One region of the Peribacillus sp. Hz7 genome, then DNA from elsewhere that is predicted to be linked to it. Evidence: riboswitches for the same ligand, from Rfam matches in the RefSeq annotation. Region 1 holds a riboswitch; the other holds the start of a gene.
What was found. Region 1 has a riboswitch for glycine ahead of gcvT (glycine cleavage system aminomethyltransferase GcvT). Riboswitches for the same ligand answer to the same signal wherever they lie in the genome.
Positions count from the first base shown of each region.

Region 2: linked by a shared signal. The riboswitch ahead of ACE199_RS00070 (amino acid permease) and the one ahead of gcvT (glycine cleavage system aminomethyltransferase GcvT) in region 1 are both predicted to bind glycine.

Region 1 covers NZ_JBHHJV010000002.1:452,825-469,284, forward strand. The annotation lists partial or broken gene ACE199_RS05810 (vitamin B12-dependent ribonucleotide reductase) at 1-1,791, opposite strand, end outside; gene ACE199_RS05815 (rhodanese-like domain-containing protein) at 2,295-2,678, shown strand; gene gcvPB (aminomethyl-transferring glycine dehydrogenase subunit GcvPB) at 2,747-4,204, opposite strand; gene gcvPA (aminomethyl-transferring glycine dehydrogenase subunit GcvPA) at 4,197-5,543, opposite strand; gene gcvT (glycine cleavage system aminomethyltransferase GcvT) at 5,561-6,667, opposite strand; glycine riboswitch at 6,757-6,834, opposite strand; glycine riboswitch at 6,838-6,926, opposite strand; gene ACE199_RS05835 (DEAD/DEAH box helicase) at 7,122-8,810, shown strand; gene ACE199_RS05840 (YqhG family protein) at 8,788-9,582, shown strand; gene ACE199_RS05845 (YqzE family protein) at 9,662-9,859, opposite strand; gene comGG (competence type IV pilus minor pilin ComGG) at 10,089-10,469, opposite strand; gene comGF (competence type IV pilus minor pilin ComGF) at 10,459-10,905, opposite strand; gene ACE199_RS05860 (hypothetical protein) at 10,889-11,227, opposite strand; gene comGD (competence type IV pilus minor pilin ComGD) at 11,214-11,648, opposite strand; gene comGC (competence type IV pilus major pilin ComGC) at 11,635-11,949, opposite strand; gene comGB (competence type IV pilus assembly protein ComGB) at 11,963-13,015, opposite strand; gene comGA (competence type IV pilus ATPase ComGA) at 12,981-14,024, opposite strand; gene ACE199_RS05885 (helix-turn-helix transcriptional regulator) at 14,478-15,179, shown strand; gene ACE199_RS05890 (DUF2626 domain-containing protein) at 15,267-15,509, shown strand; gene ACE199_RS05895 (class I SAM-dependent methyltransferase) at 15,555-16,460, opposite strand, start outside.
Region 2 covers NZ_JBHHJV010000001.1:8,226-24,685, reverse strand. The annotation lists gene ACE199_RS00135 (DUF1904 family protein) at 1-151, opposite strand, end outside; gene ACE199_RS00130 (quinone oxidoreductase family protein) at 416-1,420, opposite strand; gene ACE199_RS00125 (DMT family transporter) at 1,912-2,808, shown strand; gene ACE199_RS00120 (hypothetical protein) at 2,996-3,490, shown strand; gene trmL (tRNA (uridine(34)/cytosine(34)/5-carboxymethylaminomethyluridine(34)-2'-O)-methyltransferase TrmL) at 4,010-4,480, shown strand; gene ACE199_RS00110 (VOC family protein) at 4,553-4,936, opposite strand; gene ACE199_RS00105 (YfjL-like protein) at 5,086-5,793, opposite strand; gene ACE199_RS00100 (TSUP family transporter) at 6,028-6,807, opposite strand; gene ACE199_RS00095 (hypothetical protein) at 7,208-7,618, opposite strand; gene ACE199_RS00090 (DUF4275 family protein) at 7,941-8,381, opposite strand; gene ACE199_RS00085 (SMI1/KNR4 family protein) at 8,460-9,284, opposite strand; gene ACE199_RS00080 (hypothetical protein) at 9,368-9,508, shown strand; gene ACE199_RS00075 (DUF3231 family protein) at 9,650-10,654, opposite strand; gene ACE199_RS00070 (amino acid permease) at 10,902-12,266, opposite strand; glycine riboswitch at 12,407-12,487, opposite strand; gene ACE199_RS00065 (hypothetical protein) at 12,928-13,326, opposite strand; gene ACE199_RS00060 (hypothetical protein) at 14,097-14,264, opposite strand; gene ACE199_RS00055 (LysE family translocator) at 15,016-15,621, shown strand; gene ACE199_RS00050 (SMI1/KNR4 family protein) at 15,776-16,460, opposite strand, start outside.

The DNA.
Region 1 (16,460 bases):
TTTTTCTTTAGCAAGCTCTACAGAAGCACGGTAAGCAGTCGTTGCAATTGTTTCAAACACTTTATCAACTAATACATTACCTTCTTCAGAACCATACTCTGTTTCACAATAAATAAGTAAGTCATGAAGTCCCATAACACCTAAGCCAACACGTCTTTCACCAAGTGCTTGCTTTTTATTTTCATCAAGGAAATAAGGTGTGGCATTAATGACGTTATCTTGCATTCTAACGCCGACTTCAACAGTACGTTTCAGCTTTTCAAAATTCACTGTTTTTGTATCTTTATCTGCCATTTCAGCAAGGTTAACCGCTGCTAAGTTACAAACGGAGAATGGTGCTAGTGGTTGTTCCCCACACGGATTTGTAGCAACAACTTGCTGCCCATACGCTTTAGCATTTGTCATTTCATTCGCATTATCAATAAAGAAAATCCCTGGTTCTGCTGAATATGTTGCACAAATATTAATTAAGTTCCAAAGCTCTTTAGCGCGAATTTTACGATATACACGTACTTTATGGCCTGACTTTTGCCACTCGCGTACATCGCCGACATTATGCCATTCTGCGTTGTAGTGAGCCATTTCATCCGCATCATAGCTTTCCACGTCTGGGAAGCGAAGATCGTAGAAATCATCGTTTTCAACAGCTGCCATAAATTCCTTCGTTAAACAAACGGAAATATTAGCCCCTGTTAAGAACTCAGAATTATGAACGCTGTAATTGCCGCCTGTGCGCAATTTCGTTTCTGCTTCTTTAATGATTTTCTCGTTAAAACCGCCTAAACCAGGAATTTGTTTATAATTCACAATTCCTTGGTACATCGCTTCTTCTTGTTCTGTTAGCGGTGTAAATTTCAATTTATCTAACGCATATTTTTTAATCGTTTCGTCCTTTGTGTTTTCCACTAAATAACGAAGAATGCGTGGGTTTTGCATTTTTGAAATAATGAATTCAATGATATCTGGATGCCAGTCCGAAAGCATGATCATCTGTGCACCGCGGCGACTACCACCTTGTTCTACTAAATGCGTCAATTTCGCAATGTCATCTAACCATGACACAGAACCTGATGATTTCCCATTTACACCTTTTGCAAGCGTGTTTCGTGGACGAAGTGTAGAACCATTTGTTCCAACACCACCGCCGCGGCTCATGATTTCCATCACTTGCTTACGGTGCTCAGAAATTCCTTCACGAGAATCCGGTACAAATGGCATTACGTAACAGTTAAAGTATGTGACATCTGTATCCGCTCCCGCTCCATATAATACACGTCCTGCAGGAACAAAATTTAACTCTTTCAATTCACGATAAAATTTCTCAAACCACTCTTGTCTCTTTTCCTCTGTTTCTTCAACAGAAGCTAAGCCTGTAGCATTACGCTTCGCAATTTGCTCATAGAAAATTTCAAGTGGTTTCTCAATGACATCTAACGGTCGGTTAACGATGCCTGTTTCCACTTCCTCTGGTTTATCTAACACACCGCGGAATTCTTCTTCCACTAACACTCGGGCCTTTTTCGCCTCCCAGTCAATGCTTACGATAAATCCTAAGCCTCGTGCAGGGAATTTAGGATCTTCTTTAATCGTTAACACAACGAAATCGCCCTCAGTTAATGTCACTTTCTCTGTGTCCTTAAATGAGTAGCGATCAATCATCACAAGGCGTGAAACCCCTTTATGTGTCATCTTCATATCAGGTGTAATCGGGTGAACGGGAGCAAATAAAGAAATATCCTTATTCAACCTTTCGACATTAACCTTTGAAGTGGAATTTAAAACAACCGACATATTGTCCTCTCCTTATTCGTACAAATTCTTAAACCTCTTCTTGCTGTAGAAATGTGTATGTAGCCCATACATTGCCGTTTCATTAAGCAGTAATATAAATCTATCATACGCATTCTTTTTAATCAACATATAGTATACACTTAATTATTTTCTATACTACATGTTGTGTCCCCTTCTGATTTTTTTATTTTTGTCAAACGTCAAAAGGCTTAATTTGTGTAGAAAAAAGGAGAATAGGATTGATTTTTAATTATTTTTGGAGATATTTCGATAAATTTCAAACTTGCAATTTCATTATGTATTTCCAACCTAGGTCTCTCAAGGAAAGTAGAAACTCCTGTTCGTTCTACTAAAAAATAAAAATATTTTTTTCTCTTGATTTCTTAATCTTTGTGTATGCAAAATGCCTTTGTTCTTTGTTAAAATTTATTTTGATTATTAACTGGTGCAACTATATAATAAGAGATGTCTGTATGTTGCTTAGGTAGAAAGGAGTTTTACGTTTGGATTTTTTATATTCACTGCTCATCTTCATTGTAATTGTTGTTGCTTATTCCCTATTTACATGGTTTCGCCAAAAACGAGCTGTTACACCTCTTACACAAGAAGAATTCATTGCAGGATATCGTAAAGTACAGCTAATTGATGTACGCGAGCCAAATGACTTTGAAAATGGTCACATTTTAGGAGCAAGAAATATCCCGCTAACTCAACTAAAAACACGCCTTGTAGAAATTAGACCGGACAAGCCTGTGTATTTATATGCACAAAGCGAAATTGTAAGCGGTCGAGCAGCTCTTTTACTAAAGAAAAAAGGGTATAAAGAACTGTTTCATTTAAAAGGCGGGTTCAGAATGTGGACCGGTAAAATTAAAAAGAAAAGCTAAGAAACTTATTCTGTATAAAATGCATAAAAAAATCCCTACTTTATATAAAAGCAGGGATTTTTTCATGATTATTTTTGATAACGTAACACAGGTTTTCGAGCAGCAAGTGTTTCATCTAAACGTTTAACTACCGTTGTGTGCGGTGCTTCTTGCACGATTTCTGGTGATTCCTCTGCTTCTTTCGCAATTTGAATCATCGCATCAATAAAAGCATCCAGCGTTTCCTTTGATTCCGTTTCTGTTGGCTCGATCATCATTCCTTCTTCCACATTTAATGGGAAGTAAATAGTTGGCGGATGGTAGCCGAAATCAAGCAGCCTTTTCGCAATATCCAGCGTACGTACACCTAGTTTCTTTTGACGACGACCGCTGAGCACGAACTCATGCTTACAATGACGATCGTAAGGAAGGTCATAGAAAGGAGCCAGGCGACGCATCATATAATTCGCATTAATAACGGCATTTTCCGTAACCGCTTTAAGACCATCTGGACCCATTGAGCGGATATACGTATACGCACGGACATTAATACCGAAGTTTCCATAGTACGGTTTTACACGACCGATAGCTTGTGGTCGGTCATAATCTAATACATATTGATCCCCTTGTTTTGTAACAATCGGCTTAGGTAAAAACGGAATTAAATCCTCTTTTACACCAACTGGACCTGAGCCAGGGCCACCGCCTCCATGCGGACCTGTAAATGTTTTATGAAGATTTAAATGAACCACATCGAAGCCCATGTCTCCTGGACGAGCTTTCGATAACACAGCATTTAAGTTCGCTCCATCATAATACAATTTACCACCAGCATCATGCACAATTTTCGCAATGTCTAAAATGCTTTCCTCAAATAATCCAAGTGTATTTGGGTTTGTCAGCATTAATGCAGCTGTATCAGCACCTACTACACGCTTTAAATCTTCTAAATCAACTAAGCCGTTTTCATTGGATTTCACCGTAACCGTTTCAAGACCTGCAACCGTTGCAGAAGCTGGGTTTGTACCATGAGCTGAGTCTGGTACGATAACTTTTGTACGACCTGTATCTCCATTTGCTTCATGATAAGCACGAATCATCATTAATCCCGTCCATTCACCATGCGCTCCAGCTGCTGGCTGTAACGTGACTTGATCCATTCCAGTAATTTCAATTAAATGCTCTTGCAAGTCATACATCAACTCTAGAGCCCCTTGAACCGTTTTCGCTTCTTGGTACGGATGAATATGAGCAAATCCATTTAAACGAGCAACATTTTCATTAATTTTTGGATTATATTTCATCGTACAAGAACCTAGTGGATAAAACCCTGAATCTACACCATGATTTCGCTTAGAAAGAGCCGTATAATGACGCATAATATCAAGTTCTGATACTTCAGGCAATTCCGCTTCTTCAGCACGAATATATTCCGCAGGTAAAATATCATCTAATGAAACTTCTGTTACATCCATCTCTGGTAAACTATAACCAATACGACCTGGTGTACTGATTTCAAAAATTAACGATTGGTCTTGATTATTCATGATGATCCCCCAATTCATTAGCAAATGCATCAATTTCTTCTTTCGTTCTAAGCTCTGTTACAGCGACAAGCATATGATTCTGTAATTCTGGATAGCTGCTTCCTAAGTCATAACCGCCGATAATTCCCTTTTCAAACAATCGATTGTTCGTTTCTTGATAAGAAGCAGGCAGCTTCACCACAAACTCATTAAATGAAGGACCATCAAAGACCACTTCAAGCCCTTGTTGCTTTAGTACTTGTTTCGCATAATGAGCTTTTTGAATATTTTGAACGGCCATTTCTTTTACACCTTTTTTGCCTAGAGCAGTCATGGCAACAGACGCTGCCAATGCATTTAAGGCTTGGTTAGAACAAATATTAGACGTGGCTTTATCACGACGAATATGCTGTTCACGCGCTTGAAGTGTTAATACAAATCCGCGCTTACCATTCTCATCAACCGTTTGACCGACAAGTCGACCTGGCACTTTACGAACAAGCTTATTTGTAACAGCAAAATACCCGCAATGAGGTCCACCGAACGAAGATGGAATACCAAATGGCTGTGCATCTCCTGTCACAATATCAGCTCCTAATTGACCTGGAGGAGTTAACGCCCCTAACGCAAGTGGATTGCTGGATACAATGAACATCGATTTTACACTATGAACGATTTCTTCTATTTCTTTTAATGGTTCAATTCGACCGAAAAAGTTCGGATATTGAACGATCACACCAGCAACTTCATCTGTTATCAATTCCTTAAGCGCCGCTACATCTGTTACACCGTCTTTGTAAGGAATTTCGATTACTTCAACATGTTGTCCTTTTGCATATGTTTTTACCACATCTCTTGCTTCTGGATGAACAGTTGTTGAAAGGAGGATTTTTTTACGACGTGTTTGACCTGCGCTTAACATCGCTGCTTCAGCCAAAGCTGTCCCGCCATCATACATCGAAGAATTGGCTACATCCATACCTGTTAGCTCACTAATCATTGTTTGAAATTCAAAGATTGCTTGCAGCTCTCCTTGTGAAATTTCAGGCTGATATGGTGTGTACGCTGTGTAAAATTCTGAACGAGAAAGCACATGATCGACAATAATCGGTGCGTAATGATCATATACTCCCGCTCCTAAAAACGATGCATAGCTTTTTAAATCTGCATTTTTTCCTGCTAATTTCGTTAATTCCTTCAATAAAGCCGGTTCCGATTTCGCTTGTTTAATATTATATTCGCCTTGAAAACGAACGCTTTCCGGAATATCACTAAAAAGTTCATCAACTTTAGAAACCCCGATTGCTGATAGCATTTCTTTTTGATCTTGTTCTGTCATCGGTAAATAGCGATGTTTCATTTAAATAACCTTCCCCTCTAGTTTCGTGGTCGTTTATAAAATGGTGTTGCCGTTGTAACAGCTTTTAAGCGTTTTGAACGAATCTCTACTTCGACTTCAGTGCCCAGAGTAGTAAATGCTTGTTCGAGCAGTGCCAACCCAACATTTTTCTTCAAAGTTGGTGATTGAGTTCCCGTCGTAACTTCTCCAATTAACTTCTCGCCGCTGTAGACTTTATAGCCATGACGCGGAATCCCGCGATCAATCATTTCCAATCCAACTAGCTTGCGTGGAGCTCCATTTTCTTTTTGAGAAGCAAGTACTTCTTTCCCTAAAAAGTCTGCGTTCTTTTCCGTTTTAACCGCAAAGCCAATGCCACCTTCAATCGGTGTAATATCAGCGGAAAGTTCTTGACCATACAATGGCAACTTCGCTTCAAATCGAAGCGTATCGCGCGCACCTAATCCGATTGGTAAAATCCCTTCTTCTTGACCAGCCTCTAACAATTTGCGCCATAGTTGCGGCCCCTCTTCAGAACGGCAATAGATTTCAAACCCATCCTCCCCTGTATAACCAGTACGGGAAACTAGTGCTTGAACACCATTAATATTCACACCATCCTTGAATTTAAAAAATCCAATTTCACTCAAATCTGAATCTTTCGTCAACTTTTGAAGTACCGTTTCTGCAAGAGGCCCTTGCAACGCAAGTTGTGCATATTCACTAGAAACATTAACAAGCTCTACATCTTCAATAAGGTGTGATTGTAGCCATTCAAAATCTTTATCGATATTTGCGGCATTCACACAAAGCAAATAGTCCTGTTCTGCTCTTTTATAAACAATTAAATCATCTACTGTACCGCCATTTTCATAGCACATCGCTGTATAAATTGCTCCACCTGCTTGCAGCTTGGATAAATCATTCGTAAGCATTTTTTGTAAGAAAGCAAGACTCTGATTTCCTTTAACTTCAAACTCACCCATATGCGAAACATCAAACAACCCCACTTTTGTGCGAACTGTTTCATGCTCCTCCTTAATTCCTGAGAATTGTACAGGCAGTTCCCAGCCTCCAAAATCAATCGTCTTGGCACCACTCTCACGATACACTTCAAATAATGGTGTTCTTTTTAAATTCGTCAATGAATTCCCTCCTTCAATAAACTTGTTAACGCGAAGATATTCCTCAAAAAAGGCATAAAAAAGGACAGAGAAAGCCTATCATAGCTTTTCTCTGTCCTGAAACCTGAAAGTTTACCTTATACAAGGCTTTCCCCTTTGGTGGTCACCTATTGTGACACTCTCCAGAGTTGCGTCCAGCAAGAGTTCTTTTGCCTGAGAGATTCACAGCTTCGTTTGCTCCTTCGGCGCTACATGACGTAGTCTCTCCCCTTGCCTTCATTCGCTTATAAAATTGTCACGTACTGCTCATACTATGAAAAACAAATTATGCTTTTCTTCAAGATACTCTCATCCTACCTTAAGAGAGATATAACTGCAATCATTTTTTATAAAATAAATTCTAAAAACTGATCATTTCCGAGTATTTCACAATAAAACATTCGTGTTTAGAACAATTTGAAAGGGGTTGGAGCGTGTGAAAATTGAAATTACCTCTGATTTAGAATGGAGTGATAATTTTTTAACGAAAATTAATGAGGATGGGCCCTGGGCAAACTGGGAGCTGTATAAATTAGCAATAGAAGTCACTAAAGATCTTGTTATTTCTGATTTTGAAGGATTACAGGCACCTAAATATTTGCCTTATTTAAAGCCGTTACCTCATCAGCTTGAAGCAGCTAGGCAAGTAGTGGAAGAAATGAATGGAAAAGCCATTTTAGCAGATGAAGTAGGACTTGGAAAAACGATTGAAGCCGGTTTAATTTTAAAAGAATATATGATTCGCGGCCTTGTCAAAAAAGTATTAATTCTTGTACCGGCTTCCCTCGTCACTCAATGGGCGTTTGAATTAAATACAAAGTTTCATATACCAGCGGTTACACAAAGAAAAAGCTATGTATGGGACTCTTGCGATGTAGTGGTGTCCTCGATTGATACCGCTAAAAGGAAGCCGCATAGTGAGATGATTTTAAATCAAGATTATGATTTTGTCATTATTGATGAAGCACATAAACTTAAAAATAATAAAACAAAAAATTACGAGTTTGTCCAAAATCTTAAAAAAAAGTTTTGCTTATTGCTAACAGCAACACCTATTCAAAATAAGGTGGAAGAAATCTTTCACCTCGTTTCTCTATTAAAACCAGGACATTTAGGAAATGCCAAATTATTTGCCGAAAAATATAAAGGAAAAGGACGTACCATCCAAGAAAATCAGCATCTAAAAGAACTCGTCAACACGGTGATGATTCGCAACCGCCGGGCAGATACGAAAATCGAATGGACGAAACGCCAAGTTGAAACGATTATTATTGATTTTTCTAAAACAGAACAAGCTCTATATGATGCAGTTTCGCAGTTTAAAGTCCATTCAGATGGAGTAGGACATTCCTCTTTTTCAACGCTCACACTCCAAAGAGAAGCATGCAGTAGTCGCGAAGCTGTATATTATACATTAAAAAATATGAAAGCGAAGTATGAAAATCCATCTGCAGCCTTTACAGCGATGATTGACAACGTCTTACAAAAAGTGAACGAGACAGAACAGAATTCCAAAGCTGAAAAAGCGCTGGAGTTAATTAAAAAAATCGATGATAAAGTCATTATTTTTACGGAATATCGTGCCACACAGCTCTACTTACAATGGTATTTGCAGCAAAATGGCATTTCTTCTGTGCCATTTCGCGGCGGCTTTAAACGTGGTAAAAAGGATTGGATGCGTGAGCTGTTTCAAAAACAAACGCAAGTCTTAATCGCAACAGAGGCTGGAGGAGAAGGTATCAACCTTCAGTTTTGTAATCATTTAATTAATTTTGACTTGCCGTGGAATCCAATGAGATTAGAGCAGCGAATCGGACGTATCCATCGACTCGGACAAGAAAAGGATGTCATGATTTATAATTTTGCAACTCGAAATACGGTGGAGGAACATATCCTTAAACTCTTATATGAAAAAATTCATTTATTCGAAAAAGTAATCGGTGAACTAGATGATATTTTAACAAAACTAGATATTCACAATATCGAAGAGTATTTAATTGATGTCGTTGGTGAGTCCAAATCAGAAGGAGAAATGAAAATTAAAATGGACAATTTATCTTCCCTCATTCAATTTGCTCAACAAATGAAAGATGGTGACGTTCATGCAGCAGCAGGACATTCATAAATTTTTACTCACATACTTTGAAGCGAATCATTGTGAAATACTTGAAAATCATAATACTTATTTAACTGTTCAATTAACAATTGAAATGGATAAAGAGTTAATGAACCGCCCTTTTTATTGGCACTACCTTGAAAAAACAGGCGGCATCCCTAATCCTTCACAATTAACATTTATAACAGACAGCCAAAACGTACCAGAAAATATAAAAGGAGAACATATTTATTTCGGTTCACCACGTCTTCATCAAATTATTGAATCAACAAAAAAACTAGCTAGCTACATTCGCTTATATGAAGATAAACAAACAAACGGCCAACAAGTTTCTCTATTTCCTTGGTTAAATCTGAATGTAAAAATCTCTTATCAATGTGACCGCAAAAAAGATATTTTCCAATCCGTCGGGCTTAATCTTATTACCGGGGAAATCGTAAATGAATTTCATAATCACATTTTTTCTATTAAATTAACACCTAAAATTCCTGATTATTCTTTCACACTCTCTCCGCTCATTATGCCTAAAAGCGGATTAACCAGATTGGATCGTTATATTCGCCAAAACTTTGAGCAGGATGATCATACTTGGGCAGAGCAAGCGGTGCAGCGATGGAATAATGACCTCCGTTTATTAGAACATTTTTACAACGAAAGTGAAGAAAAAAGCGAAAGCTACTATACAGAAAAAGAAGCGTTAAAAGCTCAATACGAACCGAAAATACACATTTCAATCGTGAATGGAGGGTTATTTTATTTATCTGATTATAAAACATCATAAGTTGAGCCTTCCTAGAAAAACAACTTCCTCTCTGCCTTGAATATTTATTGATCTATAACGAAAGAAAACAGATGCCTAATTAGGACATCTGTTTTCCTTTTTTCATTTTCTTAAAAAACATCGATAACGCAAATGGAACAATGCCAAACCAAGTAGAGACAGAAGAAGTACGCTCTCCCTTCCTTTGTTGACGATTTTCCTTACGTTCTGTTTTTGTTAAATTAAAATATTGAACCAATTGTTGTGTCAAGTATTTAATATAAGCATTTGTTGACATAAGCATCACCTGCTCATAAGCATACCCATTTTTTCTTGGCTTTATACGGCATTTAACAGACGTCCTACTGTATCCTTGCTCCAATCTGCTTCGTTATGTTAGCAATCGATTTCCAGCTTCTTGGCCCGTATACTTACCTTTGTTTAGCAAACTGTTTACCGCCCGTTATTTTCCCGTTCCCATAAACCCTGTTAACTATATTGTATTCATCCCTAAAAACACCTATTGACTATTTTTCCACCCATTCTGTTACCTTTCCTACATTCTTATCATAATAAATTAATACCACTCCCTTTCTGTTATTGACTGTAGATCCGTATAAATAAACTGAAGCAACTTCCTCATTTTGATTTACCACTTCATAATACACATCACCATTTGGATACAGAAGGATCGCCGGCTCAATTATGACTTCTTCTAATTCGCCCCATTCTCTTTCCAAATCACGAACAGCTAAGCGCAATAAATGATCAGACATTAAGGTTTCTTCCACTTCTTTATAAAAGCGTTTATCCAGAACAAATTGCTCCATCATATACCCTGCCAACAAAATGAAAGAGGTCGAAACAACAAGTACAATTGGCGACGCAAAACCTTTTTCATTCTTCATTTACGTTAAACTCTTTCTTAAAATATGGATGGAATGTGCGACTATATTGCTTCCCACTATAATCCGTAACTTTTACACTAATTTGGTTTCCCTTCTGGTTTACTTGAAAGTCAGCGACATTTTGCAATAAAATTTCATGTCCTAAACCCTCTACTTGGCGCCGTACGATATTTTGATACAATTCAACCGAAGCTACACTTCCATTCGTGAGCAAATACAGTTTATTATTCTTTACTGTTTGATTCTTCGATTCCCGCAATTCTTTTTGCAACTGTATCGAAAAAACTTCCCATTCCTTATGGTTGAGCTGCTTGTTCGTTATACCATTGGGATACATAACCAAAAAGATTTGTAAAACAAAAAGAGAAATCATCATGAATACGACGAGTGATATGAGCATTTCAACCATCGTAAACCCATTACTTTTTTGTAGCATCACACACCTCTTCTCTCTTACCAAAGGCGTTTTGATACTGGATGCAACCCTCCACCATTTCAGGAAAGCCGTTTGGTACTCCCCAGTTCAAAGTAAACAGATGATTTTGGCGCTGGATTTCTATAGACACAGCCTCAATCTCTCCATCTGCAAATGCAGTTAACTTTTCATATAATAGATAATGCGCTTCTGTCCTTAACAACATGTTTTTCTTATTAAGCTTTAATTGATCGAATATAGGAAATAACGCAAATACAATAAATAAACACATGGATAACGCTGCTAGCATATCTAAATAAATATACCCGTCACACTTTTTCAAATTTAAATCTCCCTTTACCAATATACACTGTTAATTTATATGTCTCGTGCTTTGATTGAACATGCATAATCCCTGATGTGATGGCTGTACCGACACTATTAAAAGTAATTCTTTCTCCTAATGTCCGATTCTTAAATGTAATATGGGAAGGAAGTGTTCTTTGCAGCGTATAATCGCCTGATGACGAAGACACTTTATAATTATCACTATACATATAAACAGTTGTCTGTTGCTCATGGCTTATAGCATATTGCTGAGCGTAAAAAAGATCGTCTCCAAATTGCTTGACAAACTGTTTTATTTCCATCCTTTCTATATATGGCGGATATAGATTGATGCTTAATGAAACAATTAAAAGAAAAATGGACAAAACCATCAAAATCTCAGTTAACGTATACCCTCCGCTGTTATTCTTTAGCATCAGCTGTTACCTTTCCATCGCTATCAATGCTAACTGCTCCTCCATTTGGACATGTAGTCTGTATTAAGTAACCTTCCGTTTTTAGTTCCGCTACATCAGCTGGCCATTTATTATGATCAATTTCATAAGCTTGTACCTGAGACTGTACCATTTTCACAAATGCTTCACATCCTTTTGTCTGAACCGTCGATTGATGCCTCGTAATATTCGGTATCGTAATGATTAATAAAACGGAAATAATGAGCAAGACAATGAGCATCTCGATGAGAGTAAATCCTTTTTCATTGCGTAATCTTTTCAACAAAAGCTCCTCCTTATAAGCCATTAAGTAATGAAAACATTGGCAATAATACAGCTAAATAAATAGAGACAATAAGCAGACCGATGAATGAAAACAACATAGGCTGAATAATACGCATAATCATACTCGTTCTCTCTTCAATTCTTTCTAACAATAAACGACTATAATGAAATAATTCTTCATCAAGTCTTCCGTACTTTTGACCGTTTGCTATCACAATATAAAGGTTCTTTTCAAAATAAGAAAGCTTCTGAACAATCGCCTCAAACTGCTTTCCTTCTAATAACTCGCGCTGCATTTGGGTACATAGCTTTTTATAAAAAGGCTGTTGCCTGTTTTGCGCCAATAGCTGTATGCTCTCATTAATAGAAAGACCACCGGACAATAAGCCGCTAAACTGACTTGCAAAAAAGTGGGTTTCATATAAGCGAATAAGCATCCCAATAACCGGGATATGCAAGATAAGTCTTCTTTGAGTAAGGGGGCATAATTGGTTAAACCAATATCGTTTAAGTAGATAAATGAGGATACACAATAGAAGTAAAATGATAGGGATTTTCGGGAGAATAGCCGAGATAGCTAATATACTGTTCAAGAATATATTGTGTTCAATATGCATCGAAGCAAAAAGCGTCTCAAATTTCGGTAAAAGTACACGTTGCAAAATAAAAAACACATTACCAATAAAAAAGAGTAGAAAAATTGGGTAAATGAATAGCTTCTTTATTTTGTCCAAGTCTTCCGCTCTCTTCGTCCAATATTTCCCTCCTTCCTTTAATGCTCGCGATAACTCACCATATTGCTCTCCATAATAAATATAACTTACAAGTTGAGAATGAAATTTCATTTCGGCTAAAACTTGATGTAAGGCCTCACCATTTTTTAACTGTTCCATTCCTTCCTGTAAATCTTCTTGTCTTTTTTTCGACTCCTGAAACGTTAAAAAACGAATTGCTTGTGCTAAAGAATAACCATGTTCCAACAATTCCCCAAGCTTTAGTAAAAATGAAGCTTGCTCCTTTACCTTCCATTTACCCCCTCTCATCAATAAATACCAATCTTTCAAATTCTTTGTTCTCAACAAAGCCCATCGCTACAGCTTTACCGATTTCTTCTTTCAACGTTCGATGGCGAGCTTCAATATTCTCTCCTTTTACCCCTTGTAACACTTTCACTAAATCTCTTCCATAAAGAAGTTCATACACACTTGCTCGCTTATTTGCAGCACCGCCTACTGTTCTTCGATTTTTTAATTCGACTAAACGCTGTGCCGTTACAGCAATTAAACTTTGTTCAATTTCTAACCAGCTTACACCAAACTCTAACAGCCGTGAAATAGCTCCGGTGGCATCGCGGCTATGCATCGTTGTTAACAGTAAATGGCCGGTAAGTGCCGCCCTAATGGCTATTTTAGCTGTTTCTGAATCACGAATTTCTCCCACCATAATCACATCAGGATCGTGACGTAAAGCTGCCTTTAAACCAACTGAATACGTAATTCCCGCTTTCTCATTAATTTGAACTTGCAATACGTTTTCGGATTGATTTTCGATAGGATCTTCAAGAGTAATAACATGGCGGTTATACAATTCCTGCACATGATGAAGGATGGAGTACAGCGTTGTCGTTTTACCTGATCCAGTCGGACCTGTGAAAATAATCATTCCATGTGAGTGCTTTAAAAGAGAAATCAATCGTTCGGTAGTGGTTGGAAAAAGAGAGAGTTGGTTAAGTGGCAGAATGTTTTGCTGGGGAATTAAACGAATGGCTAAACTTTCAACATATGCTGTAGGTAATGTTGATAATCTAAGTCCAATCACTCGATCTTCTAAATGAAGCGTAATCGAACCGTTTTGGGGTCTTCTTTTTTCACCGATATCCATTGATGCGAGATATTTTAGATGAGAGATAAGACGTTCTGTTTCTTCAAAAGAGAGAGTTTCTTGGGGAATGAGTCGATTATCGATTCGAAATCGAACGAGCGGACCTTCTTTGCGAGGCAAAATATGAATATCTGATGCAGCTAACCTGATAGCACGCTTCAAAATATCATCTGCCGTTTTTTCAATAGACATGCCTGAGCATTCACCTCCTCATTTTCTATGTTTCCAAGTTTCGACACTTTTTGGGGGAAATCCTTCTTTTTTTCAAAAAAAATTTATTTATTTGGCGATGTCATGATTATACTTTCAATGTTTGCGTATCAAAATTATTGTTAAACAAAGTTACTTATTTACAACTCAAAAACAACCAGTAAATACCACTTATTAAATAACCTCATTTCGTTCATATTACTTATAGGTTCTGTTCTATTACACTTTAAAGCCATCTAATGACGGTTTTAAAAAACACCAATTGTTCACAATTTACTAACTTTTAAGCATTTTATAGCTTTTGTATATAATTAAACACTATTAACCTGTGTAAAATGTGAACATTTTCTAAACAAAAAGTGTATCCTCGTTTCCTTCATTCCATTTTTTACTCTCTGTATTATAATGGAACAAATAACATTAGGAGGCGAGAAGGTGGAACAAACATTACGAATTACAAATGTGCTGGCAGACCCTACACGATTTTACATCTACCAATACATTATTAAAAATCATCATGATGTCACTGTACAAGAAATTGCTGATTCATTTGACATTCATCCAAACGTAGCCCGACTCCATCTATCCAAGCTAGAAGACGTAAATATGCTGGTTTCTGAGACAAGAAAAACTGGTAAGGGAGGGCGCCCAAGCAGGCTATATCGATTATCGGATAAAGTTATTCAGCTTCACTTTCCTAGCCGAGATTATCAGCTTCTTGCTAAAATAGCCATCGAATCGATGAGTAAGTTAGGGGAACAAGGGATTGAGGCCTTATCCCATACTGGAAGAACATTCGGTCAAGAACTCGTGAATCAACAATTAGCTCAAAATGCCATTACTTTTGAGCATTTATCCTTTCAAGGAAAAGTCAATTTGCTCAATAATGTCGCAACCGCTGCAGGATTTTCTCCTAATTTCCAACTAAATTCAGAAGAAAATGAAATTGTTTTACGTATTTCTAACTGTCCATTTAGTGAAATTGCTGTAACCAATCGGCAGGCCATTGCCACAATGCACGCCGCTTTTCTAAACGGAATCGTCCAAGCTGTATTCGATAAAGTAGAACTAGTAGAAATTCAAGACTCTATTTCTGAATACGCATTCTGTACATATAAAGCAATCATTACAAAGTAGATACAAACACAGCTTTACATAGCCCCATCAATTACACTATAATGGTTTTATAATGACAATGTTTGGAAAAAAAGAGGAGGGTTACAAATGGAACGCATGTTTAGAGTATGTGGCTTTTGGACAGGAATCATGGCCATTTTCTTCTATTTAGGCGATATGTACCAAACTTCTTTACTTTTCTTTGCTCAAACAGGATTCTTTGTGCTTTTAAGTTATTTAAAACTGTCTGAACGGATGTATTTGTATGTGTTTGGCGCATACTTAACCGTTTTCTTCGCTGGATTTACGTACTATACGGTCTTTTTAATGACCCCTGGTGCCGCTCACTAAAATAATAATACATCGCCCATAAATCTTATTTTATGGGCTGTTGATTTACCCGTTAATAAGCCCCTTTGACTGAACAAGAACTCGAAAATACTCACTATATCCCCCGACAAGTAAACTTCGAATGGCTCGATTTCGCTTCGCTGTTTCCGAAAATGGGTCAAGTCCATTATCTTCTTCTAATTCATCCATAATCCCTGCCTTCACTAAAAATGCCTGCTGTTGTAAAAAATCCTCCTCGACAAATCCATACTTTACTCCTTCTCTTCTTAAACAATCAAAATGAATATGGGATGTTAAATCCATCTTACCTGGATGCTCTAAAACATTCCTTACCATTCTGTGTTGGTAATAACCACGCAAACTGCCTTGACAATGAATGGGTTGTTGCCACTCTTTATCTGTATAACCATAATCAATCGTTACAAGCAATCCAGATTGTATTCGCGATGCAAGATTTTGATACAGTTCCACCATTTGCAATGGTATTTCCATACGCTGTCCTTCTTTTAAACAAATGTTCTGACTCTCTAAATAAGAAATAATTTTATCATTCCTCAATGGCGATTTTATTTCAATAAGCATTTCGTTCTTTACTGTAACAAATACCTCCACCATTTCTCCATTCTGCTTCTCAATACTATGAACAGGCAAGGCATCGAACAACTCATTGGAGAAAACAATTCCATTTATCTCTGAATATTGCTCAAGAACACCTCCAAAAGAAACCTGCGGAAAAGCCATTAGCCGTTCTTTTTGTCTCTGCTGATGGTCTAAACTACGATCAACTAATCTATATTCAACACAATCAAAAAGTTGAATCTCCTTCTCTTTCCAATAATGCAATATATCATAAACAAGCTTTCCGTCTCCAGAACCAATTTCAATGATTGTTGGAGGCAGGTTGTACTCCTTTATTAAATAAGCAAACCATTTAGCTAATACTCTCCCAAA
Region 2 (16,460 bases), on a different contig from region 1:
CTTCCCCGTCAAATACAAACGTGGAATGAGGCACTTCGAACGTAAAGTTATCTGTCCCGCACTCACAAATTTCTGCAAGCTCCCCTACTAATGGCTTGCTGATTCTTTTCATCTCTTCAATCGATACTCCTCGAATCACTAAGTGTGGCAATTGTATTCCCTCCATTATGTATCACATCATTTGTTAGCTTTCTACTAGAAATTTTATATCAAGTCTCTTGATAAACAAAGTCTTTCCTTCTTTTCCATGTTGCAGATGTAAACCACAGGGATTGGTTAAGTAGAACTCTATTAACCAATCCCTGTTCTATCCGTTTTATTGATATCGCAGCAATCCCTGTTTAACTTTGACATCCGTTCATTCCATTTGTTTCACCTAAAAGAGTAGTTCAAATAAAACTATTTCTAAACTTTATTATTCAATCTTTAAAGTAATTTTCCCAAAATTAACGCCATTTTCCATATAAATCAGTGCTTCTATCGCTTCTTTAAGAGGATAACATTTATCAACATATGGAGAAATTTTATGTTCTTCAAAAAATTGGAGCATCTCTTTAAAATCTTCTGGGCTTCCCATTGTAGACCCTTTTATATCCAATTGTTTAAAAAATATTCGTGGCAGAAGTAGTTCTTTAACCGCTCCGCTTGTAGCACCGAAATTAACGATACGTCCACCTGGTTTACATAAATTAATTAAATGATTGAAGTTTTCTCCACCAACGCTATCGATGATGAGATCAGCACCATCCATTAACTTTTTCATTTCTTTTACCCAGTTTTCCGAGCGATAATTCACCCCGCCTTTTGCCCCAAGCTGCTTTGCTCTTTCAAGTTTCTCATCGCTGCTAGATGTAACAAATACATTCGCCCCATGTGCTACAGCAATCTGTAGGGCAAGCAGAGCCACACCACTTCCAATTCCAGGAATAAGGACGTTTTCTCCCTTTTTAAGGTTGCCCCTGTACATAAGGGAACGAAAAGCTGTTACACCTGCTAATGGTAAGGCAGCCGCTTCTTCCCAAGAAAGATATGTTGGTTTTGTAAAAACATTCTCTGCTGGAACAACTACATATTCAGCATATGTACCATCGGATGGCATTCCTAATATACGGTGATCTGGTCCATGGAAAGCTCGGCTTTCTCCCCAATTCAAAGCAGGGTTAATAACAACAGCACTTCCTACTTTAATTTCAGAAACCTGGTCTCCAACAGCAACGACCTCACCTGCTCCATCTGCTCCTAAAATAGATGGCAGTTCCATCCCTGGATACTGTCCATAAGTAATCCATAGGTCTCTTCGATTTAACGATGCATATTTAAGTTTTACTAAAACTTCATTTGCTTTTGGCGTCGGAACTTCCACATCTTCATATCTTAATTGAGTAGGTCCGCCTAATTCTCGCAAAACAATGGCTTTCATCTATTTTCCCCCTAAAAGTATGGATTGAACGAGCGCTCACTCGAATCTAATGTTAAAATATACCTTATTTTCAGTATATTGTAACATCCAAACTATTACAAACGATTTAACTCATACTGAATACACAAAAGAACGTCATTTAACAGACTTAGTTAAGGTGCCTGTCCCCCAGCTGTTTAGGTTGATTGCTTATTATAAATAACCTCACTCTATGTTCCGAATTCACCTACTAAATTCGCTGTTGCAGAAACAGACCCTATAGTTGAATACGCTTCTATAAAGTATAATTAGACAATATCAATATGCTAGTAGAAATAGGGGGATCATTATGCCATTATCCAATATACATTTATACACTTGGAAGTCCTTTTCCACATCACCGCCGCCACCGTTTACTCCAGCTGTTAAATCAGCACTGAATAAGCTTATATTAAAAACAGATTAAGAATCTGCGAAATATAAGCTGTTTCGCAGATTCGAAGGAGTAGACGATGAAATCTAACATTCAGTTCCTATTATCAATGATCATCTTTGGTACGATTGGCGTATTTGTAAGATACATTGATTTATCTTCGAGTGAAATAGCTTTATTACGTGGTTTAATTGGCAGTTTCTTTTTAATGACAGTCATGTTCATGATGAAGAAAAAATTTTCATGGGCATTGGTTAAAGCAAATGCTTTGATTTTATTACTTTCGAGTATTGCATTAGGTGGAAATTGGATTTTCCTTTTCCAAGCGTACAAGCATACAACCATTTCTAATGCAGCACTAAGTTATTATTTTGCACCTGTCTTTGTCCTGATCCTTTCGCCGTTGGTACTTAAGGAAAAATTATCTGCAAAGAAAATAATCTGCATTGGTATAGCCATGCTAGGTATGTTGTTGATTGTTGGTAATAGTGGTGTAAGTACATCTGGATTAGGTCATTTACTTGGCATTGGCTATGGATTAATGGCAGCTATATTCTACGCTTCATTAATGCTATTCAACAAGTTCATCATAAACATGGACGGGCTCGGAATTACATTCATTCAGCTTGGAACTTCGACCTTGCTTCTCATGCCATATGTATTCTTTACTGAAGGATTTGGCATTTTGGAAGTATCAAGTTCTTCCATTCCATTTATTTTAATCTTAGGGATTGTACACACAGGTATTGGATTCTTGTTATTCTTCTCAGGTATGCAGAAATTAAAAGGGCAGAGCATCGCTGCATTAAGTTATACAGACCCCATCACATCATTAGTGATTTCTGCTATTATCTTGCAAGAACAAATGACAGTTGTTCAAATGCTTGGTGGTGCATTGCTGTTAGGCTCAACATTCGTTAGCGAAAATCAATCGATGAAATTTTCAAAGCGATTAAAGATAAAATCAGCTAAATAATGTACAAAACAGCGGGAAGCATTCGTTTCCCGCTGTTTCGTATGTTAGAGTATTTTTATTTTTCTTGATAATCTATTAGCTGGTTTAGCTCAATAAGCTCTCTACTTCAACCATTCATTAAAAACCGCATACTTTATTTTAATTTGAGAAAAATATAAGAAAATAAAATTAGGGGGTAACCGTAACAATGAAAAAAATATTTGCAATATGTCTACTATCTCTTTTATTTATCTCCTCAACAACTCTAGAGACAGAAGCTTTAACGTTTGATAAATTACCGGCCGAACAAACAACGAAACAATGGTCAGTTAAATTAGACAAAGCTAAACTAGGTGGTACAGGGCTAGTAAAATCAAAGGAAGGAAACTTCCATAGGTATTCTTTAAAGGTTGATAACATTGGTGAAGACGTGTTATCTGCAGAAATCCATCTGTTTAGAAACCAACCGAATTCTAAAACAAAATATGCACTATTTGGCTGCCCTGATCAAACTGATTGTAATAAAAACCACTTTGAACAATCAGTTTCTTTAGCAGAACAATTGAATGAGAAAATCCCCTATCAATTTCACAGTTTTCTTTTAGCTGAAGAAGCGTCTGAATTAGAAGTAGAAATTGTTTGGACTCAAAAAGGAAGTGAAGGCAGGCCATTAAAAGAAAGATTTATATTCACTTCTAAATAATACACAGGTGCCTGTCCCTCACCGCTTTACAACATTAAACGATTGAGGGACAGGCACCTGCCTATTTGTTTTTAATCAGTATAATATTCCAATCTCGTGCTGCTTACTTCACAATTATCACAAATATAAAGTTGGATAATATAATCCTCTTCAAATACTTCTTCTTCGATATAAATGTTTGTTGAGTCACAACCATAACATTTTTTACTCATACTAAACACTCCTTATTTCTACTAGTTGTATTCATTATTCCAACAATAAGCTAAAAATAAACAACAAGCCGTAGAACTTCTCACCTTGTTCGCTACATTCTCCAACAAATAAAAAAAGAAGTTCTTTTTTTCATCAGAACCTCTAATTAGCATTATAAAAATACAATAAATAAACTTTTAATATATTTTACATATATTGTTAATTTAACACTATTCCCCTTTACCTATCCTGCTCCGTTTAAGTACAAATCTTCACAATTCGTATGCTATAATTTGGAGGGTAAAATAAAAATAGAGGTGACCATTCTTGGCAATACATGTTGTACTATATCAACCAGAAATTCCGACTAATACTGCAAATATTGCACTTACTTGTGCTGCAACGGATACAGCCTTACACTTAATCCGACCTCTTGGCTTTTCAACAGATGAAAAAATGATCAAACAAGCAGGTTTAGATTTCTGGCAGCTTGTAAACATAACGTATTATGAATCATTGGATGACTTTTTCTCAAAAAATCAAGGTGAGTTTTACTATATTGAAACGTTTGGTGAAAAAACACATTCAGCCTTTGATTTCAGTGATGTATCAAAGGAACATTATTTTATGTTTGGAAAAGAAACAACCGGTTTACCAAAAGATTTACTAGAAAAAAATGAAGATCACTTTTTAAGAATACCAATGAGTAATCATGTTCGTTCACTGAACCTTTCGAATACAGCTGCTATATTAGTATATGAGGCCCTGCGCCAGCAAGGATATCCCCATTTAAAATAAACAAAATCTTCCGTCTCGGAAGATTTTGTTTACCAATAAGTTCATTAAGAACTACGTTTCTTCGCCATAAAATTACTTCTGCACGATCTGAATAAGGTTGCCGCATGTATCATCGAAGACAGCTATTGTGACTTCGCCCATTTTTGTCGGTTCCATAGTAAACGTTACGCCTTTTTCCATTAATCGTTCGTACTCTTTACGAATATCTGCAACGCCAAACATTGTTGCTGGGATGCCCTCGGCGAATATCTTCTTTTGATACTCCTTTGCGGCAGGATGGGCATTCGGTTCGAGTAAAAGCTCGGTACCGTCTTGATCATCTGGAGAAACAAGCGTTATCCACCTAAATTCTCCAGCAGGAACGTCCTCCTTTTTTACAAACCCTAGTTTTTCTGAATAAAACTCCAGTGCCTTTTCTTGATCTTGTACAAATATACTGGTAACAACGATTCTCATACTGTCTTTTCCTCCTTTGATAGTTGTGACACATGGTACTGTGCTAACAATCTGGCTGCAAGTAAAACAACCCGCTAGTTCAATTTATAAGTACCTTTTATGTTTTTTATTTTTAACACATTTCTTAATGAATAGCGAATCACCATCATTTATTCCTTAATTAAATATTTCTCTATATCTTCTTGTTCATGAACCTTCTTTAAATCTCCTGCTTCAAAGAAAATACGATAAATATGCCCTTTTTCTTGCTCTTCTGCTCTCTCTTTATAATCAATAATGAGGCCAATATTATCGATACCTTGCTTTTTTAGTTCTTGGATTAAGGTATATGTTTCATGGATTCCTCTTTTCTTCGTTTCTTCACTCCAATAGTCCTGCAATCGAAGTACCAGATCAAGTTCAGAATTCACCTTTTTGTAATCAGGAATATTATCGCTCTTAATTTGTAATTCATCAGCAATTCCATAAATGAACATGTAATCATAAGATTCAATTGGAAGACTTTTAAAAGAACGTTTAATAATAGGATAACTTTCTTTTTTTAATTGGCTTGTCCATAATTCTTCTACATAATAGTCCAAATATTCACCATTACCTGCTTTATCACTATTAAATGTAAATTCTTCTTGATCTCTATGTACTTTAAACGCGGCCCCATAACTTCCATCTTTATAGTTATAATATTTATCTACTACTTCTACATTAATGTTGTACTTGTTTTCGACATGCTTTTCTAATTCTTGAGATACCGCAACCTTTTTCCATGGTACACCATTAAATGAAACGTATACAAAGCCTCCAAACACAATCATCGCAGCTGATACGATACCTAAAGTTACTTTTGTTGATTTTTTCATTTTGTCTCCTATACATTCAAAATACTTAAAATGATAACTTTAAATCAGAAAAATCTACTTTAACAGAGTTATAACTTATAAGTATCATACAGAATTTAACTTGTATGTATTATTTTATCACATTATTCTCCTCCGTTATTCTTAAGTACAATTTTTCACGAACTCTTCAATACAAATGAGGATTGTCCTAATTTAAAGTCTGAGAAACAAATAGTATATATCCGCCCTCGTATATTAATGAATCTTCTCCATAAAAAAATCATATCCATTTTTTAAAATAAGCAAAGAGGTTACAAGAATAAAAATAATTCGCACATAAGTAGCTCCACGTCCTAATGCGAATTTCGCTCCAGCAAAAGCGCCCATAATCATCGATAAACCCATAATTATTCCATATGAGTAATTAACTGTACCAAGAAATAAAAACATAATAAGTGCTGCGAAATTACTTATGAAATTAAGTAGCTTGGCATTTCCTGAAGCTTGTATAAAATCAAAACCCATTATGATAAAGACAAATATAATAAATGATCCTGTACCAGGCCCTAAAAAACCGTCATAAAAACCAATGGCAATTAACACACTGATAAAAAGAGCTTTGCTTTTCTTTGTCATTACACGTCGTTTTTCAATGCTTCCCCAATCTTTTTTTATAATTGTGTAAATCAGAACAACTACCAGCATGATGAAAATAAGAGGCTTGAGTAAATCAGGTGAAATATAGTGTACTGTAACCGCCCCAAGCATTGATCCCATAAAAACAAGCGGTACAATCGGCCTTAATAATTTGAAATCAATTTTTCCAGCACGTAAAAATGTCAGCATACTCGTTAAATTTCCTAATGTAGATGCAAGTTTATTCGTGGCGATTGCTGTGGCTGGTGGTAGGCCAACAAACAATAATACTGGTAACGTAATCAACCCACCACCACCAACAATTGAATTTAAAAAAGCTCCTAAAAAACCAAAAATAAATAAAATAATGACTAATGAAATATCCAAATCTCCAAACATAAAACGGCCCCTTTTTAGTTACTACTAAAATAGTAACTAAAAAATCAGTTTTTTACAATTAGGAAAATTAAAGATTCGTTAAGTTAAAATAAAATCCTTCTTGAATTAAACTGCATCCTTTAGCTAAATAAGAAAAAGGCGTTTCCAGTTATTTCAGAAACGCTCCCGATTATTGAAGGTCATGGCTGCTAAAGATGGCTTGCACTTATTGAACTCTAGCCATCTGTTAGCTTAATAAGAGTCACCATAACAATCGTTATAGACATTTATTCTTTTTTCATTTTTTCTTGCGTTTCCTGTTTGGTTAGAATTTTGTAGTCCGTGATGAATTTTGAATTTGGAAGATAATGAATGACAAACCATCTATCAGAATGTGATTCTAGAACACTTGTCGGCAACTTCAATTCTTTATTTTGAACTTTAACATGTAAATAACTTCCCGCCTTATATGGACTTCTATATTCAAATTCCGTAGGTCCCCTTCAACAACTCTATGATTATTTGTTGAATAAGCAGGAATGTCTAACCAATGAGGGTTCATAAACAATAACACTATCGTAGTGATTGAATAAAGAATACGCTCTACTAATGCAAGGTCTTTTTTAAAGAGCATGACAGCACAAGAAAAAGCAAGGATTAGTGAACTTATAGAGATAATCCAAAACATTTCCTTAAACGGAAATTTTTCTTGTAACATGGTTGCCCCAGCTCCCACAGCTAACGAAACGTACCAAATACGTTTAATTAGTTTTCTAAGAGGACTTGACGATTTTTCTCGTTTAGCAGACTGTTCTTTATCAATATCGTCCATCATTTTAAATCCTTTCAAATTTTTCTTTTTATACGTTTCCCGAATCAATGATGTTTCAATTCATTTGTTGCCAAATTAATAATAATTAATAAAATAATCTTTTCCTCAATTCACACACAAATGAAGAAATGCAGAAGAAAACAGCCAATCGGTTTGATAATCGTTTCTGGACATAACGGACAAAAAAGCACATAAAAACAAACAATGGATTCCTTACGACTGTAAGAAAAAGCCCAAACCCTTGCTACAAAAGGATTTGAGCTTTGTTTAGACGATGACCTGTGAGGGACTTGAACCCCCGATCCCCACCCGCTGTATAACTTTAGATTGTTTTATCTTTTCTACTGAAATAAGGACCGCACCAGCCTGTTTCATGGGTTCTCACATAAGTCCAGCTGAATTCCTTATCTACTACATACACATCTTCTTCATTTAGGAAATCATCTGCATTTAAAGATGAAGCCTTTTCAAGAATTAACGCATCATTAGAATGCTGATAAAAAACATAACAAGATTGTTTTGATTCTTTGTTAAATGCTAGATCAGCTTGTTCCTCTTTCAAGCACTTCTTTTTTTCCCAGCTAAATACATGCCATAGGTAGCCACAGCAGCCATCTTCATCATAAAGGTAAATAGAATTTTTTTCTTTGTCACTAAGATGATTGGCAAAGTTATCTTCCCATTGTTTTCTTAGATACGTTCCCCACTTAGGTATTTCAGTTACCTTTACTTTTTTCTTCTCAAGCAGAGAGACTAAATCCATCACATATTCCAAAACGACACCTACTCTACATAATACTCATGTCTCATTCGTATCTCTGTTAAAAAATATACTAAAACCTTACACGTTGAGTCTCCTATGTAATTCCTTTAAGCTATACAAACTCAAATCCCTAACATCCCTATTTTTACTTTGAGAAAGTTCATTGAAAACCTCTAATAAATAATCATCCTTTATGATTCCCTTATTCTCCCCTTCAGCACAACAGGATAAGAAAAGCAATAAATAAAAATGGACTTTTGGTTTTTCGTATTGTCTCATTTTTTCAACCATATAACGAATTAACTCGTTATTCGTTGAGAGAATTTTTGTGAAAAAACGGTCAATTTCTCCTGGCTTTCCCTTTTGTATTACATTATCAATCTTTGCATAGTAATCTTTTATTTCCTCCTCAGAAAGCTCTGAATCATAAGGGTCTAATTCCTCTTCCTCTATGTAATCAACAAGTCCGCCTATAAATTCCTGAAAATCATTTGCTAATTTTATCTCTTGATTTTGCTCTACATCGATGAAAATAACCGAAGGATTTTTCCTCTTTCTATAATCCAAACAAATAAACATCGGTGGGTCTGCCGATATAATCAGTAATTTTTTACTGCGTATTCCCCATTCTTTTCGCAAATACATACTATCTAGTAGTCCTGGATTTTCCCCGATTCCATATAAATAATCGACATGCACAGAATTATTAGCCCAACTATTCGGAGTAGTAGTCGGGAAATACTTCTTTTTTACATAGAACCCATTCCTTTTCCTCATCAAGTGTATATATGATTCTGGCAAATCCACATTTAATTCCTTCTGAATATTTTCTACTATCTCTGAATCGACTTCACCTTTGAAATACTCATCCAATTCTTCTTCCCATAATTCTTCTACATTCATTCTCTAATACTCCCATAAAACAGAAAATACTGCCTTTTTAATCAATTTTATCATCGTTCACAATAATAGATGCAAGATAAAAAATGAAACAAGGCATCAATCCCAAAATTGTCAGTGAACGTCTCGGTCATGCAAATGTCGGCATTACGTTAGATATCTACTCCCATACTGATTTGGATATGCAAATAGAAACGGTGAGCAAATTAAAGAAAATGCTAGGTTAAAAGTAAAGGAATTCTGTTTATAAGTCAAAACAAGAAAATGACGTGTAGAATGGTACACGTCATTTTCTTATTTCCCGTACATCTTATTCAACTATATCGCCCGATTGCTGAAGATCAATTCTATTTCTTCAATTGTACTAATTAATTCTGTATTAATTGATTACGGTCATCTGTTTGTGGAGGTTCCTCCATCCAACCGTGTTTAATCATAATATTGGCTCCATCTTCGGCATATAACGAGATTTCTGGAATTAAAGATGCATATTTTAATCCTAAATCTCTTCTTGGACTTGCCGCCAATGATATTCCAAAGTTTCCAATTCCTGCAGCAGTCATTGCTGAGACATGATACATCATTAATTTATCTGAAAAAATATTTGTTGTTGTATCTAAAACAGCCGAATCCCAACCCATAGGGGCTGATAAATCCTCCTTTATTAAAAACTTGCTAAATGTATCTACATATTTTTTGGAAAGCTGTTTTCCTCTTGAGAAAAATTGTTTCACTTCATCATTTTGAGCAGTTTGGGCAAATCCTGTTATTAAAACTTTCCCCACAGAATTTGTTTCAATATTAAAAAATAAATGGGAGATTTCAACTGAAGTAAGGGACCTCCTTTTCCCGAAAAATCCAGCTAAAAAGTGTTGTTTTTCTACGAAATCCACTTTGTCGGGGGTAGATATATAAGGAGGTCTTACATAGGTCCCTTGTTTTAACATTAAATCACGTGTTTTGTCCTGCAATTCAACCCCTTTATTTAATACACGCTTATGAAAAGTAACCACATCTGGCCGTGTTGCCAATCTTAATGACAAACTACTAGTTGACATTGCAAGAGTAGACATGTGCCGTAAATACATTAAGAAAAATGTATCGGAAAAAAGTCTTGGAGCTTGTAAATTTACATCTTGTTCTGTAAACCCGATAGGTATCGGAAAATCTTCTCTTTGAAACAGTTCCTGCATAATGGAAATATTCTCTTTGGCTGTATCCAGCGTCCATTCAACAATAGGACGTACTTCTTCATCTTCTACTTTTTTTAAGAAATAACTGTTCACACAAACAGCCAATGTATCGTTTATGTATTGGGTCCATAAACTAGACATTTCCGCAGCAGTTAAACGAATATTTGTTTTATCTTCCATTAGAACAACCTCCTATGTAATGGAATACATCATGGAATAATATCCCCTCAAACGGTTAAAAATATAACGGAACAATCTAGTTATATTTATCGAATAGAAAAAAGGTCTTAGCTGATACCTCTAGATAGCCCTCCCTTCTTGTAGCCATTAACAAGCCTTAAGGGGGCCCTTTCGGTGCCCCCCTTAAACAGATACTTATCACAATTCAAGCCCATTCGTTAAACTAAAAAACGCTCCCTCATTTTTTCTAGGTAGATAATTTTATATTTTTTTCCTTTTTTCGACGATTTGAATACAGAGTAAGTAATAGAATAAACCAAATTGGTGTTAACAACAGGGCCGGTCGTGTTTCTTCAGCAACCAGCATAATGATGAGAATCATGGCAAACAACGTTAGGACAGCGTAATTAATAAATGGTGTGAATGGTGCTTTAAATTTGGATCTTGCCTGTAATTGCGGACGTGTTTTCTTGTACCTCAAATGGCAAATGAGAATGACACCCCAAACCCAAATAAAACAAATCGCACTAATGGTTGTCACGATTCCAAAAGCTTGTTCCGGTATAAGTTTGCTCAAAAGAGCTCCCACTAATAAGACAAGCACAGATATCCATAACGCACTACTTGGTACATGATTCTTATTCAGTTTTGCAAAATGCAATGGCGCTTGGTCATTTTTGCTTAAATTAAACAGGATTCGGCTTGTTGAAAACATCCCGCTGTTACAGGCAGAAGCAGCTGAAGTTAATACGACAAAATTAATAATTCCTGCGGCAATTGGAATCCCTACTAGACTAAACGTTTTTACAAAAGGACTTTCTGCTGCATTTAGTTCTGTCCATGGGTTAACACACAATAGGATAACAATTGCGCCAACGTAGAAAAATAGGATTCTTAAAGGAATTTTATTAATCGCCGATGGGATATTTTTTTCTGGATTGGATGTTTCCGCTGCCGATACACCTACTAATTCCACACCCACATAGGCAAAGACCACCATCTGGAATGAAAGTAAGAAGCCTGATATTCCGTTTGGAAAAATCCCTCCATGTTCCCAAAGATTTTGAATCGTAACCGTTCCTGCATCTGTCTTGAATCCTATCACCAGCAAAATAATCCCAATGCCTATTAATGCGAGAATCGTGATGACCTTTATTAATGCAAACCAAAACTCCAATTCTCCAAAAAGCTTTACGGTTAATAGATTGAGTCCTAATAAAATGATCAAGCAGATAATGGCAGGTATCCATTGCGGGATATCAAACCAATATTGTACATATACCCCAACAGCAATCACATCAGCCATAGCTGTCATAATCCAACAAAACCAATATGTCCATCCGGTTACAAACGCTGCCCGAGGTCCAAGATAGTCTTCGGCAATGTCTGTAAACGATTGATAACCTGCTTTAGACAGCAAAAGTTCTCCTAGCGCCCTCATCACAAAAAAAATAGCAAGACCTACGATTAAATAGGCAAAGATGATGGACGGACCTGCTAGTTGTATCGCTTTGCCGGATCCTAAGAATAACCCAGTACCAATAGTGCCTCCAATCGCGATAAGTTGAACATGCCGATTTGATAAACCCCTCTTTAATTCATGTTGTGCCATAATGGCGCCTCCTTAATAAAAGCTTACATATGAAACGAGAGCAATAAAAAAAGAGATTGGATGTCCTCCAATCTCTAAGATATAAGAATAATAAATAAGTACTTGTTATGCTAAAACGCTCAGCACAACAAATACATATTCAATACTCTTCTGTCCTTTTGCCTGAGATTGTGAACCCTTCGGCGCCGTGGAATTCCCACGGTCTCTCCAGAAGCTGCTCCTGCTATAGTGTGATCCATAGCAATCATAGCTTGCTTATTATTTAAAAATATTATTTCTGAATATTTTCCATTTTAGTAGTAGATTAATATTTTGTCAATATAGTGGATAGGGCATATCTCTCATCATCTTTGATTTCATTTAGGGTACAGTTCGAAAGAATTCATCTGTAAATTCTATAATTAGCGTGTACACAATAAGGCTTATCGCAATAAGTTTACAATTAAAGCAAAAATTCTTTGCTCTAAATATTCTTTGCTGAACATTGAAATAATGCTTAAAGGGATGCCAATGCAAAAGAAGCTGATACATTAAGCACCAGCTTCAGTTTCTATGTATTCAGTTCCACGTTTACTTGTTTTTACTATGTATTGATCCTTCATTTCAAACATATTAATCCCTTCTGTATAATATCAAAAAGAAGTGCTTCAACAGCACCCCTTCAGTAATTCAGTAAATCATCAACATCAACTGGTTTACCAGCATTGAACCTATCATTAAAAACCATTCCAAGAAATCTTATTCTTTGACCATTGTCCAGTTTCATCAGTATCCTATTCCATTCTGCAAAACCATCTTCAGCACTTTTAAGTTCACCTTCATCATGTAGTGCATTAGCAAGTTCTTCATCTTTCAAACGGTGTTTTGGATTATCTTTAATTTTAATGGTCATATCCCTAAAAATAAGGGTATTACCTTTTTCAGCGTATGCAATATAGTTTGGTGCAATTCTCATTGCTTCTTTAAATGTTGGTGCTTCTAAAATCTTATCAGGTTTATCAAATGTGCATATTAAATACTCACCACTTGGATGTACGTATATGTATCTTTTTTCTTTCATGGTTCACATCACCCTTCCTAATTTACCTATATACGATCAAGCGTAAAACTTCTTTTGTTCAAACGTTCTTTGTTTCAAATGTTGTTACAGCGATGAACCAAAGATATTCGTCAAACGTTAACAAATGTAGTCATTTTTAGTCAATTATTGTATATGATACCATATAATCTAACAGAAATAATTGTTTTTATTGGCTGTAGAAGGTAGGGTGAAAGCTAGTTGAAGGATAGGGTGAAGAGGTGCTCGGGAAGTTGGAAAACAAAAGGAAGAATGTAATTTCAGTACGTTTGAATGATGCTTCACTTGCTAGAATTGAAAACAGCTAATAAACTGAACAAAACCTTGAATTGATGTGCAGAGAAACGCAATACAAGCAAATTATCTTTTACTTTGTGGGTACTGCATCAACTCATTTCTTTACAGAAGCTTTTACAACAAAAAAAGAAGCACCTACCAGTGCAACTAATCACCAGTAAGTGCTTTTTATTTTTGAAGATTAATATTCAATTTTTTTTTTATTTGGAAAGTACCAGCAAACACTGAATACTTTTCCTTACTAATAGGTACTTCGTTAAGCCCTGAAGTAAGACAAAGTGAGGAAAATTTATGAGGTAAAATTATTTTTCTGAAATTTGTTAGCTGGATATTTGAAAAAGGGCTTCTGTAAAATCATATATAGGGGTGGTTGTTCAGAATGATATATATTATGTATTGGTTATAGCAAGATATTGAAAATAAGAAGTCTATACAGCAGAAAAGCAGAAACTAAGTTAATTCTTAATTTCTGCTTCTTCGTCTGATATTGCCTGTAATTCTATACTGTTTACGAGAATAACATTATTATTATTTTTCTCATTTACCTTATTTATTTCCCAATAACCTGATTCATATCTATGTACGACCTTATAACATTCATTCTGATACATAACAATTTCCATATAAACCTCCGTATAATCAACTAAATTATAACATAAACAAGAAATCGCACTACATTAGTATAACATAAATAAGAGATATCACCACATTAGTATAGCACAAATAAGAATTTTCGACTATATCACTATATAACTTTCGTGAAAACAACAGCCAAAAAATTACTAGGAAACAACTGCTATTATTTTCTTTAAAACCTGAACCATCCTTCACACGTTCAAGCCCTGTAAAAGTGCCGGTAAAATGCTGAAGGTGGAAATTTGTGCTTATATATTCTGATAGCTAACCTCACAAAACTATATACCCCGCCCCCCATACATACCCTTCCAACAAATCACAACAAAACTTGAATATTAATATTCAACAGTATAGTGTAAAGCAAATTACATTGACGCCTTTCCCTTTCCACGTGCAAGGTTCATTCTATGGGTATTTTTATCAATTCCCACCAGTATCAAACCTGTACATTTACCAGTATCTGTTCACTTGATTGCAACATCTTAACAGCACCATAAACTGCACTTTTTGATACGCTTCTTTCTTATAACTTTTGAAACTTAAAAGCATAAAAAAAGACCGTCTATTGACGGTCCTGTTCTTGTATTAAAGCACCTCGTAGTTCAACAAGGAATTGAATCAAACAAAGGTTATGTTCAAGTATATACACGATTAATATATAATACAGTGTAAGAATTTTTACCATATCATAATTGGAAAGGTGATGATAAATTGGAAAACTTTTATCTGTTTATCCTTATGTGTATTTTTTTTATCATTTTACCCGGTCCCGATACTGCAATTGCTACAAAAAATACTGTCACCGTTGGGAAAGTCGGGGGGCTTAAAACAGTTTTAGGTATTTGTTGTGCCCTTCTTATCCATACTTCTGCTGCTGTATTAGGACTTTCAGCCATCATTGTGAAATCAGCATTATTATTTTCTATCTTCAAATATGTAGGTGCTGTTTACTTACTATATCTGGGTGTTAAGACATTATGGTCTTTAAAGAAAAAGGAAGAAACAGCAAGCGTTGAGATGAACAAAAAAAGCAAGTTTGTAAGCACATCTTGTTTTAAACAAGGGTTCCTTACAGATATCCTGAATCCCAAAGTTGCTATCTTATTCTTAACCTTTTTCCCTCAATTCGTTGACCCTGGAAGCAATACTTTTTTACCGTTTGTTATAATGGGTACCACTTATACTGTATTGACTGCCGTATGGTCTTTACTTTATGTATATTTAATCAATTATATTAGTGATTTTATGAAAAAACCTAAAACACAAAACATTATTGAAGGAATCACAGGAACAATACTGATAGGTTTTGGTATAAAGCTATTTCTTGAAAAGACACATAATTAGATTATTCTTATGCATTAGGTAAGACCCTTGATTTTCCTAAATCGAAGGGTCTTATTTTTTCCGGAATAAATTATCTATTTCAACCTTGTTAAACTAACCTGCACCGTTAGCTGAATAAACAAAGATGTATTTCACTGCTCATTGGTGAATAACATTATTCCTCATCTACAAAGTCAATCATCACTCCAACAACCATTTTTGAAATGTTATATTTTACTTTCACTTCGTACATTCCGTCACCATAACCAGACATTGAAACCGCACCATCTGAGACAACTCCCCCTTGTGCATCTGAAGCAACTACCTCATCAAATTGGATGGCTTCGTCTCTACCAAATGTTTTAAAGTCAAAAATTCCTGCTTGTGCAGAGTCAACTCCAATCTGTTTATCGCAAACATGCCATTTTCCACTTGGTTTCTTTTCCCCATAAAATACAAATAAGTTTTTAACAACTTCATCAGGAGTATAAGAAATGGAAGCTGTCCAATTACCATTTTTCACATTTAAAAGTACGATTTGCAACTCAGCTTCTTCATCCACTTTATAGTATGGGTCAGTAACAATAAACTTTCCACTTTCAACCATAAAAGTGCCAAGTTTATTAGGCTTATTAGCATTTACTTTAGGTACATACCAATCTATAAATTCTTTTAATGTTAATGCTTTACAATCGCTTTTCTCAGTTTTAGCATACCAAACATAGATTTGTTCCTGCATAAATCTTTTTCTAATTCGGTAACAAAGCTTATCACCATTGATATTTTCACCAATACACATCATTTCACTTGGGATATTATTTGGTCTGAATTCCCGATTTTGTTTTACAATATCAATTGTT